DNA from 2 places in the Ensifer sp. LC384 genome. Region 2 is predicted to be linked to the other one. Evidence: riboswitches for the same ligand, from Rfam matches in the RefSeq annotation. Region 2 holds a riboswitch; the other holds the start of a gene.
What was found. A riboswitch is a leader RNA that binds a small molecule or an ion and turns the genes downstream of it on or off. The one in region 2 is predicted to bind thiamine pyrophosphate.
Positions count from the first base shown of each region.

Region 1: linked by a shared signal. The riboswitch ahead of thiC (phosphomethylpyrimidine synthase ThiC) and the one ahead of thiB (thiamine ABC transporter substrate binding subunit) in region 2 are both predicted to bind thiamine pyrophosphate.

Region 1 is NZ_MBST01000003.1:121,006-126,334, reverse strand. It holds gene BC363_RS04795 (Zn-dependent hydrolase) at 1-273, shown strand, start outside; gene thiC (phosphomethylpyrimidine synthase ThiC) at 491-2,314, opposite strand; TPP riboswitch at 2,409-2,540, opposite strand; gene BC363_RS04785 (sigma-54 dependent transcriptional regulator) at 2,616-3,980, opposite strand; gene BC363_RS04780 (sensor histidine kinase) at 3,984-5,329, opposite strand, start outside.
Region 2 is NZ_MBST01000056.1:79,534-84,862, forward strand. It holds gene thiP (thiamine/thiamine pyrophosphate ABC transporter permease ThiP) at 1-1,089, opposite strand, end outside; gene thiB (thiamine ABC transporter substrate binding subunit) at 1,121-2,149, opposite strand; TPP riboswitch at 2,199-2,316, opposite strand; partial or broken gene BC363_RS27940 (GNAT family N-acetyltransferase) at 2,458-2,820, shown strand; partial or broken gene BC363_RS36130 (GNAT family N-acetyltransferase) at 2,898-3,047, shown strand; gene BC363_RS27945 (thiamine diphosphokinase) at 3,154-3,804, shown strand; gene BC363_RS27950 (ABC-F family ATP-binding cassette domain-containing protein) at 3,808-5,329, shown strand, end outside.

The DNA.
Region 1 (5,329 bases), on a different contig from region 2:
CTCGCCCGGTTCGAGCCGGTCATCTTCGACAGCGCGATCGTCGAGGCGATCGAAGTTTCGGCGACGGCCCGTGGGTTGAGGAGCCGGCGGATGACCTCCGGCGCCGGCCACGACGCCCAGATGATCGCGCGCATCGCGCCGGCGGCGATGATCTTCGTTCCGAGCCGTGACGGGATCAGCCACAATCCGCGCGAACATACGGATCCGGCCGACCTCGTCGCAGGAGCCAATGTTCTGCTCGATGTTGCTACGCGGCTTGTAGGTAGCCGCTAGAGCGCCGGAATAGAGGCATCCTCTCCACCGTCATGCTCGGGCTTGACCCGAGCATCCAGCCGCCATCTTTGCGGCCGCGTGTCGACAAGTTGCGGCCCCAGACGTGGATGCTCGGGTCAAGCCCGAGCATGACGGAGGGAGAGGGGGGCCTTCAGTTAATACAGAGCCGAAATCCTACGCCAGAAGGGGCGGTTCGCCGCCCCTTCTGGCGTGGTCGTTATCGCTGCACTACGGCGTCGTCGCCGACCGGCAGATAGAGATCGCCGCCGTCGCGATACTTGGCTGCCATCGCCTGCAGACCTTCCTTCTGCGCCTCGGCGCGGATGTCGTGCGAGATCCGCATCGAGCAGAATTTCGGCCCGCACATCGAGCAGAAATGCGCGACCTTGTGCGCCTCCTTCGGCAAGGTCTCGTCGTGGAAGGAGCGCGCGGTCTCCGGGTCGAGCGACAGGTTGAACTGGTCCTCCCAGCGGAACTCGAAACGGGCGCGCGACAGGGCGTCGTCCCGGGTGCGGGCCGCCGGATGTCCCTTGGCGAGATCAGCTGCGTGGGCTGCGATCTTGTAGGTGATGACCCCGGTCTTGACGTCGTTGCGATCCGGCAGGCCCAGGTGCTCCTTCGGCGTCACGTAGCAGAGCATGGCCGTGCCGAACCAGCCGATCATCGCAGCACCTATGCCCGACGTGATGTGGTCGTAGCCGGGCGCGATGTCGGTCGTCAGGGGCCCAAGCGTATAGAACGGCGCCTCGCCACAGACGGCGAGCTGCTTGTCCATGTTTTCCTTGATCTTGTGCATCGGCACGTGGCCCGGCCCCTCGATCATCACCTGGCAATCCTTGGCCCAGGCGATCTTCGTCAACTCGCCCAGCGTTTCCAGTTCGGCAAATTGGGCGGCGTCGTTGGCATCGGCGATCGAGCCCGGGCGCAGGCCGTCACCGAGCGAAAACGAGACGTCGTAGGCACGGCAGATATCGCAGATCTCTTCGAAGTGCTCGTAGAGAAAGCTCTCCTTGTGATGGTGCAGGCACCACTTGGCCATGATCGAGCCGCCGCGCGAGACGATGCCCGTGACCCGGTCGACCGTCAGCGGGATATAGTGAAGCCGGACACCGGCATGGATTGTGAAGTAGTCGACGCCCTGTTCCGCCTGTTCGATCAGCGTGTCGCGATAGACCTCCCAGGTCAGGTCCTCGGCGATGCCGTTGACCTTTTCGAGCGCCTGGTAGAGCGGCACGGTGCCGATCGGCACCGGCGAATTGCGGATGATCCATTCGCGGATGTTGTGGATGTTGCGGCCGGTCGAAAGGTCCATGACCGTGTCTGCGCCCCAACGCGTTGCCCAGACCATCTTTTCGACTTCCTCGGCCATCGAAGAGGTGACGGCGGAGTTGCCGATATTGGCATTGATCTTCACCAGGAAGTTCCGGCCGATGATCATCGGTTCGCATTCCGGATGGTTGATGTTGGCGGGCAGGACGGCGCGGCCGCTGGCGATTTCCTGGCGGACGAATTCGGGCGTGACGTGATCGGGAATATGGGCGCCGAAGCTTTCGCCGTCGCGCTGCGTGGCGCGCGCGGCGTCGCGGCCGAGGTTTTCGCGGATGGCGACGAACTCCATCTCGGGCGTGATGATGCCGGCCCGTGCATAGGCAAGTTGCGTCACGGCGCGCCGGCCGGTGGCACGCAAGGGCGCATGACGGACGGGAAAGGTTGGCGTCAGCCGGTCTCCGGAGGCAAAGCCGTTGTCTTCCGGCCGGACGCTGCGCCCGTCATAGGCTTCGACATCGCCACGTGCGATGATCCAGTTGCGGCGCGGCCGTGGCAGCCCTTCCTCGATGCGGATGTTGGCGTCTTCCACGGTATAGGGCCCGGAGGCATCATAGACCGTGACCGGCGGCTCGCCCGACGTGGGGTGCAGGGCGATTTCGCGCATCGGCACGCGGATATCAGGATGGATCGTGCCTGGTTTGTAGACCTTCTTCGAGGCGGGAAGCGGGCCTTTGGTGACCGTGAGGTCTGCGGGTTTGGTGACAATATTCATGATGAGGCTCCAAGTTTGCGGTTGGAGACCCAGTTCTGAAGCCGGAAGGAAAAGACAGGTCCGCCCGGATTTCCGCGCGATTGACGGACCCGTGGCGTCGATGTCTGCACCGTCCCTACGCCAGTATGAACTGGATCAGGTTCAACGGGTCACTGCGCCTCGGTCGGCAAAGCCGATCCGCCCAGCAGTATCTCAGCCCCTTGACGGGACCCCCCTGGTGAATGCCTAGAGATAGCCATCGATCCGGATGCGCAGTCAAGCGCTAATCCGAAGGTCGCGTGTCAGGCCTGTTGATCGCTTACTAGCGGCCCGGCTTTTCGACTGACGGGCGATCGGCATAATCCGCCCGGTTGATGCCGTGCCGCTGCAGCTTGTCGTAGAAGGTCTTGCGCGGAATGCCCAGTGCCTCGATCGTCGCCTTGACGTCGCCGCGCTGCGCCCGCAGCGCTTCTTTCAGAATTTCTGCCTCGTAGCGCTCGAGTCGTTCGGGCAGGGCGGCACCGGTTGGCACTGCGGCGGCGGTCGGCTGTCCGAGCGCCCCTTCGACGCCAAGGGCGACGCGCTCGGCGAAATGCGAGAGTTCGCGCACATTGCCGGGCCAGGAATGGGACATCAGATAGTGGTGCACCGCCGGCGAAACCGTCGGCACGTCGCGCTTGAACCGCTCGCCCGCGCGCGTCAGGAAATGCGAAAAGAGAAGCGGGATGTCGTCCCGGCGTTCGCGCAGCGGCGGGATCGACAGGGTGACGACGTTCAGCCGGAAATAGAGATCCTCGCGAAAGTCGCCCCGCTGGGCCGGGTCACCAAGGTCGATCTTGGCGGCGGCGATCACGCGGATATCCACCGGTCGCACGACATTGGTGCCGAGCGGCGTGATTTCGCGGGCTTCGAGAACACGCAGCATCTTGACCTGCGTTGCCGGCGGCATCGCTTCGATTTCATCGAGGAAAAGCGTGCCGCCACTTGCATGCTCGATACGGCCGATGCGCTTCTTCAAGGCGCCGGTAAAGGCGCCCTGCTCGTGGCCGAAAAGCTCGCTTTCGATCACCGTTTCCGGCAGTGCGCCGCAGTTGAGCGCCACGAAGTTGCCGTCGCGGCGCCGGCTCCAATTGTGCAGCAGCGTCGCCACCACCTCCTTGCCGCTGCCGGTTTCGCCGGCAACGAGCACATCCACGTCGGTGTCGGCGATATGCTGCAAGGTCTGGCGCAGCCGTTCCATGACCGGCGTCTGGCCAATCAGCGGCAGGCTTTCGCCGGCGACTTCCGCTGCACGCTTCAGGGCACGGTTTTCCATCACCAGCCGGCGCTTTTCCAGGGCGCGGCGCGCGCTCTGCACAAGACGGTCGGCGGCAAAAGGTTTCGGAATGAAGTCGTAGACGCCGTCCTGCATGGCCTGAACGGCCATCGGAATATCGCCGTGCCCGGTCACCAGAATGACCGGCAGGTCGGGGTCGAAATCGGCGATGCGGCGAAAGAGTGTCAGGCCATCGATCCCCGGCATGCGGATATCGCTGATGACGATGCCGTCGAAGCCCGGGCCGAGGAGTATGAGCGCTTCCGCCGCGCCGGGAAAGGCGGAGACGGTGAGGCCGGCAAGCTCCAGCGTCTGCTTCATCGCCTTCCTGAGCTCGCTGTCGTCGTCGACGAGGCATACGGATTGTTGCATCGCTCAGGCCCTCTTCAAGCGAACGGTGAAGACGGTACCGTCGGGGCCGGTCTTGACCTCGATGTCGCCGCCATAGTCGACGACGATTTCCTTGGAGATGGCAAGGCCGAGACCGAGGCCCTCATCCTTGGACGTGTTGAACGGGGTGAACAGATCCTCGAGGATATCGGGCCTGATGCCCGGGCCATTGTCGGCGACAACAAGGGAAACAGTGTCGGAGGCGCCTATCTCGCACCGCACACGGATCTCCGCGTCTGCCCGGTCGCCAAGGGCTTCCAGGGCATTCTGCAGCAGGTTGATCAGCACCTGTTCAATCCGGATACGGTTGCCGAGCACGCTGAGCCCGTTCTCCGGCAGATCGATGACGATCGCGTCCATGCGGCCGGCAAAGCGGCTGCGCAGCAGCATTCGTGCGCCTTCGATCACCTCTGGCACGGACGTCGGTTCGGCGACGAATCGTCCCTTGCGCGCAAAACTGCGCAGCTCGTCGGTGATGGTGCCGACCCGCTCGGTCAGCGCGGCGATGCTTTCGAGGTTTTCGACCGCTGTCTCCTGCTGGCCGCGATCGAGGAAGGTGCGCGCATTGTCGGCATAGGCGCGGATGGTCGCGACCGGCTGGTTGATCTCGTGGGCGACGCCGGCTGCCACCTGGCCGAGGATCGCCAGTCGGTTGGCCTGGACCAGTTCCTGCTGCACCGTCTGAAGCCTTTCGCCCGTGCGCCGGTGGTCGGCGATTTCGGTTTCGAGGTGATCGCGCGCCAGGCTCAGGTCGTGCGTGCGCTCGGTGACGCGTCGCTCCAGTTCGTCGCGCGCGGCGCGCTCGTTGGCCGCGACCAGCGTCAGCGCCTGGCGCCGGCGAAGGAGGAATGCGGCAAGCGCCAGCAGCGGCACAATGACGGCAAGCGCCAGCAGCCGTGCCTCACGGCTCGCGGCACCAAGGGCGGCGTCCAGCGGGGCCAATTGCTCCAGCCGCCAACTGGTCGAGGGAACCATGGTCTCGACCCTGAGGTATTGCTTCTCGCTGCTGCCGGGCAGAAGTGCTGTCAGCATGCTCGACCCATCGCTCATCGGTTCGATACGGCGGAACGGCAGGGGCAGCAGCGAAGCATCGCCGAACTGCAGGCTGTCGCGGATGGCGGCGAGACGATCCCCGGGGATGTTGCGGGTCGTCATGAAGCGCCAGGACGGGAAGCTGGTGATCAGCACGATGCCGCGCCGGTCGGTGACATAGACCGGCTTGCCGGAGGCAAGCCAATCGGCCTCGACACCGTCGAATTCGAGTTTTGCGACCACGACACCGATGGGGCCGTCAGGACCGTCGACACGTCTTGATATGTAGAGGCCCGGCC
Region 2 (5,329 bases):
AAAAGCCCTGGCCAAGGTCGGGGCGTGGCGACGCGCCACAACAGTACCTGCGGCGCGGATCATCGCGGCGGCAACGCCGACGCAAAGGAATGCCGAGAGGACGGCGATGACGATGCTGGTGATGAGGGCACGATGCACGCTCGGGTCGCCCGCAAGCTTCACCAGGTCCGCACGCAGGCCCGAGCCGAGGACGGCCATCAGCGGCGCCCCGATAAAGAGCAGCGAGAACAGGATCCAGCCGGCATCGGATGCACGGGAGAGGCCGGTTCGTGCATCGTAGCGTCTGGAGGCACGGCCTGTGGTCGCGCTTTGCGCGGGTTCGGTCGCGACACGGGCCAGTGCCAGGAGCAGGGCTCCGGTCATGACGATCTGTAGGGCGGACAGAGCGATCGCCCGGGGTGGATCGAAATCGAAGCGCAGCGCCTGGTAGATCGCGACCTCGATGGTGCTGGCGGCAGGCCCGCCGCCGAGCGTCAGCACGAGGGTGAAGCTGGTGGCGCAGAGCATGAAGACGAGCCCGGCTGCCCCCGGCAACAATCCACGAAGGACCGGCCATTCGACAAAGCGGAAGAGTGCGGCCGGCGGCATGCCCAGATTGGCGGCGGTTCTCCAATATTCCGAGGGTATCCGCTCAAGGCCGGCGAGGAAAAGGCGCGCGACAAGCGGCATGTTGAAGAAGACATGGGCAAGCAGGATGCCGAAGAGGCCATAGATGCTCACGGGCTGCTGCAGCCCGAGCTCTGCAAGGGCGGTGTTGAGCACGCCCTGCCGGCCCCAGATCTCGATCAGCCCGAGTGCGCCGACCAGCACCGGCAGACCGAGCGGCAGGGCCATGATCCGCAGCACCCAGACGCGGCCGGGAAAGGCGGTCCGGCGCGCGAGTGCCCGCGCGACCGGAATGGCCAGAGCAACCGAAAGCAGCGTCGAAAGGCTCGCCTGCAGCAAGGTGAAGCGCGTTACCCGCCAGATATAGGCATCGAACAGGACGCCGTTGCCAAAATCCCCGCTCTGGAGCAGAAGCGCTGCAATTGCGAGGCCGACAAAAAGCAGGATGCCGCCGAGGCCCACGGCCCCGGCGGTAATCGTGATCCTGTTTTCGGCAGGCGCGAACAAGCGCGCCTCAGTTCTTGCTCATGGCGGCGAGCCATTCGTCGATCCAGGCCTTGCGGTTTGCCGCGACCTCTTCCGACGGCAGCAGGAAGGTCTTTTCCGGATTGACCAGCTTGCCGAAAGCGTCGGGCAGGGGTTCCTTGGTCGCTGCGACCGGCATCATCCAGTTGGTGGTCGGAATGATTGACTGGAACTCCGGACCGGTCATGAAGGCGAGAAATTGCTTGGCAAGCTCCGGCTCCTTGGCGCTCTTGGTCATGCCGGCGACTTCGATCTGGATGTAGTGGCCTTCCGAAAAGGCGGCCGCCTGATAGCGATCGGTGTTTTCCGCCACCATGTGGTAGGCGGGCGACGTCGTGTAGGACAGCACCATCGGCGCCTCGCCCTTGGTGAACAGGCCATAGGCTTCCGACCAGCCCGGCGTCACGGTCAGCACACGGCCCTTGAGCTTGGCCCAGGCGGCACCCGCCTCGTCGCCATAGACGGCCTTGACCCACAGAAGCAGACCGAGACCCGGCGTCGAGGTGCGCGGATCCTCGATGACGATCTTTTGCGACGGGTCGCCCTCGACCAGCTCCTTGAGGCTCTTCGGCGGCGTCGTCAAAGCCTGGGTGTCATAGACGACGGCGAAATGGCCGTAGTCATAGGGGAGGAAGGTGTCGTCGGAGAAGTTGCCGGGCACCTTGATGCCCACTGCTTCGATGCCGTGCGGCGCGAAGAAGCCGGTGGCCTTGGCCTCGGCGACGAGATTGGTGTCGAGGCCGAGCACGATGTCGGCCTTGGAGGCCGCGCCTTCGAGCTTGAGGCGCGTCAGCAACTCGACGCCATCGGCGACGCCGACATAGGTGACCTTGCATTCGCAGGTCTTTTCAAAGGCTTCGGCGACCTTGGCACCCGGGCCCCATTCGGTGATGAAGCTTTCATAGGTGTAGACGGTCAGCGTCTTTTCCGCAGCGACGGCATTGGCCGCGAAGACAAGGCTCGCAGTCGCGGCAAGCGCTAGCCGGCTAAGGAACTTCAGTTGCGATGAATTGGACATGGCAGGCACCTCTCCCTAGTAATGATGTTGCATGGGAAAAGGGCGTATCGATCCGATCGCGTCTAATCCCTCCGCCGGTATGAGCCGGATCAGGTTCCGCGGGTTGGCGTTCAACGCCTCTCAGCCTTCGGCCGCCATGCGGTCGGAAGGCACCCCGTTAGAGCGGGTAGAGATTTACCGCCGAGCCGGTTTGATGGCAAGCGAAGTTTGGGGACGGAGAAAGCATGCGCCCCGCGTTTTCGCGCCGGCGGCGCATGGGGTAAATTTGTCCGTAGAGACATGAGACCCGGACGCGGAAGGAGTCTGCGATGACAGACATGCTCGTTCGCCTTTATGCCCTGCCGGCACAGCCCAGATCGCCGCTTGCGGACGGCATCGGCATTCACCGCGCGATGGCGCCCGAACGCAGGCTCGTCGTTCCCTGGATCGAGCAGACGTTCGGCTCCGGCTGGGCGGGCGAGGCGGAGGCCGCCTTCGCCTCGATGCCGACACGCATGCACATCGCGGTGTTTCAGGATCGCATCGTCGGCTTTGCCTGCCACGATGTCACCGCGCTCGGCTTCTTCGGGCCGACCGGTGTCGATGAGGCCATGCGCGGGCGCGGGATCGGCGAGGCGCTCTTGCGCGAGAGCCTGACGGCGATGCGCAATGCGGGCTACTGCATAATTCCTTAAATCGGAGTCGATTTAAGGAGAAAATTATGCAGCAGGTATAAAGCGTTACAGCGTCCTTTGCGCGTCATATTTGACGCGCGGCGCTGTATGGTCACGCGATCATCGGCGGCGTCGGCCCTGCCGAATTCTACCGGCGCGCGGTGGGCGCCATAGAGATCCCCGATTCCATGCCCGGCATCTATGCGGAGATGCTGTTTCCCGATCCCTTGCCCGACGAACACTGAAGATCACTGAAGATCACGGGCGACGGCGGCGCAAAATCGCCGGATCGCCCCTTCGTTCGGTTTTCTTGCTTTTCCTTGCCCGTGCCTTTGCGCTATGGGCTTTGCCATGGCCCGATCCACCTTCACCATTCTGCTCGGCGGTGCGCTGACCCTCACCGAGCGCGTTGCGCGCCAGCTCGCAGGCAGCCGCTTTGTTGCCGCCGATGGCGGCATGCGGCATGCGCGGACCCTGTCCGTGATCCCCGACGTCTGGGTGGGCGATTTCGATTCGACCGAGGAGACGCTGCTCACGGAGTTTGCCAGCGTCCCGCGTGAGCCCTATCCTGCCGCCAAGGCCGCGACCGACGGCGAAATCGCCGTCGAGGCGGCACTTTCGCGTGGCGCGGAAGCGCTGATCTTTGCCGGGGCACTTGGCGGCACACGCAGCGACCATGCATTCCTGCACCTGCTTCAGGCCGTTTCGCTGGCCGAGCGTGGGTTGCCGGTGTTCATGACCTCGGGCGAGGAGGAGGCCTATCCGCTGCTGGCAGGCGAGATCGAAATCGATCTGCCGAAGGGCAGCCTGTTCTCGATCCTCGGGTTGACCGATCTCTTCGGCCTTTCGATCGTCGGTGCGCGTTATCCGCTTACCAATTTCACGGTGCCGTTCGGGTCTTCCCGCACCGTATCCAATGTCGCGGAGGGTCCCCTTCGCATTTCCCTCGACACCGGCCGGGCGATCGTTCTCGCCCGCCCCTACGACCTTTCCGGAGCCTGAGCCTTGGCGCCTCCCATTCTGAAACTCGACGATATCTTCCTGACCTTCGGTGGCACGCCGCTTCTGGCCGGCGCCAACCTGCAGGTGGAGCCGGGGGATCGCATCTGCCTTGTCGGGCGCAACGGTTCCGGCAAATCGACGCTGATGAAGATCGCCGCCGGTCTTGCCGAAGCGCAATCCGGCGAAATATTCCGCCACCCTTCGGCGACGGTTCGTTACCTGCCCCAGGCGCCGGATTTCGACGGCTACGACACAGTGCAGGCCTATGCCGAGGCGGGCCTTGGCCCGAGCGACGACCCTTACCGGGTCGCCTATCTGCTGCAGCATCTGGGCCTGACCGGCGAAGAAGACCCGGCGCGCCTGTCTGGCGGCGAGGCGCGCCGTGCAGCACTTGCCCGGGTGATGGCGCCGGAGCCGGATATCCTCCTGCTCGACGAGCCGACCAACCATCTCGACCTGCCGACGATCGAATGGCTCGAAGACGAGCTGACCAGGAGCCGCTCCGCCCTGGTGCTGATCTCGCACGACCGACGCTTCCTCGAAAAGGTATCGACCGCGACCGTCTGGCTCGATCGTGGCCAGTCGCGCCGGCTCGACCGCGGCTTCGGCCATTTCGAGGCTTGGCGCGACGAGGTGCTGGAGGCGGAGGAACTGGAACAGCACAAGCTCGGCAAGGCGATCGAGCGCGAGGAACACTGGCTGCGCTACGGCGTCACCGCCAGGCGCAAGCGCAACATGCGCCGTCTCGGCGAATTGCAGGACATGCGCTCGCGTCATCGCGGCCACAAGGGGCCGCAGGGCTCTGTTCAGGCGACGGCTTCCGACGCCAAGGAATCGGGCAAGCTGGTCATCGAGGCGGAGAAGATCACCAAGGCCTACGGCGAGCGGACGATCGTCGCGCCGTTCTCCATTCGCGTGCACCGCGGCGACCGGCTCGGCCTTGTCGGCCCGAACGGTGCCGGCAAGACCACGCTGTTGAAGATGCTGACCGGGCAGATCGAGCCGGATACGGGCACGGTGAAGCTCGGCACCAATCTTGAGATGGCGACGCTCGACCAGAAGCGCGAGGATCTCAATCTCGAGGATACGCTGGCCCACTACCTGACCGATGGAAGGGGCGAGAGCCTGATCGTCAACGGCGAGCAGCGTCATGTCACCGGCTACATGAAGGACTTCCTGTTCCAGCCGGAGCAGGCCCGCACGCCCATCCGTGAGCTGTCTGGCGGTGAGCGTGCCCGGCTGATGCTGGCGCGCATTCTTGCCCGCGCCACCAATCTCCTGATCCTCGACGAGCCGACCAACGATCTCGATATCGAGACGCTGGACTTGCTTCAGGAGGTCGTCGCCGGCTTTGCCGGAACCGTCATCCTTGTCAGCCACGACCGCGACTTCCTCGACCGCACGGTGAGCTCGACCATCGCGCCTGCCAATCCGGAGGCGCCTGACGGCCGCTGGATCGAGTATGCCGGCGGCTACACCGACATGATGGCGCAGCGCAAGGGCGCCATTGAAGAGCGGCGCAAGT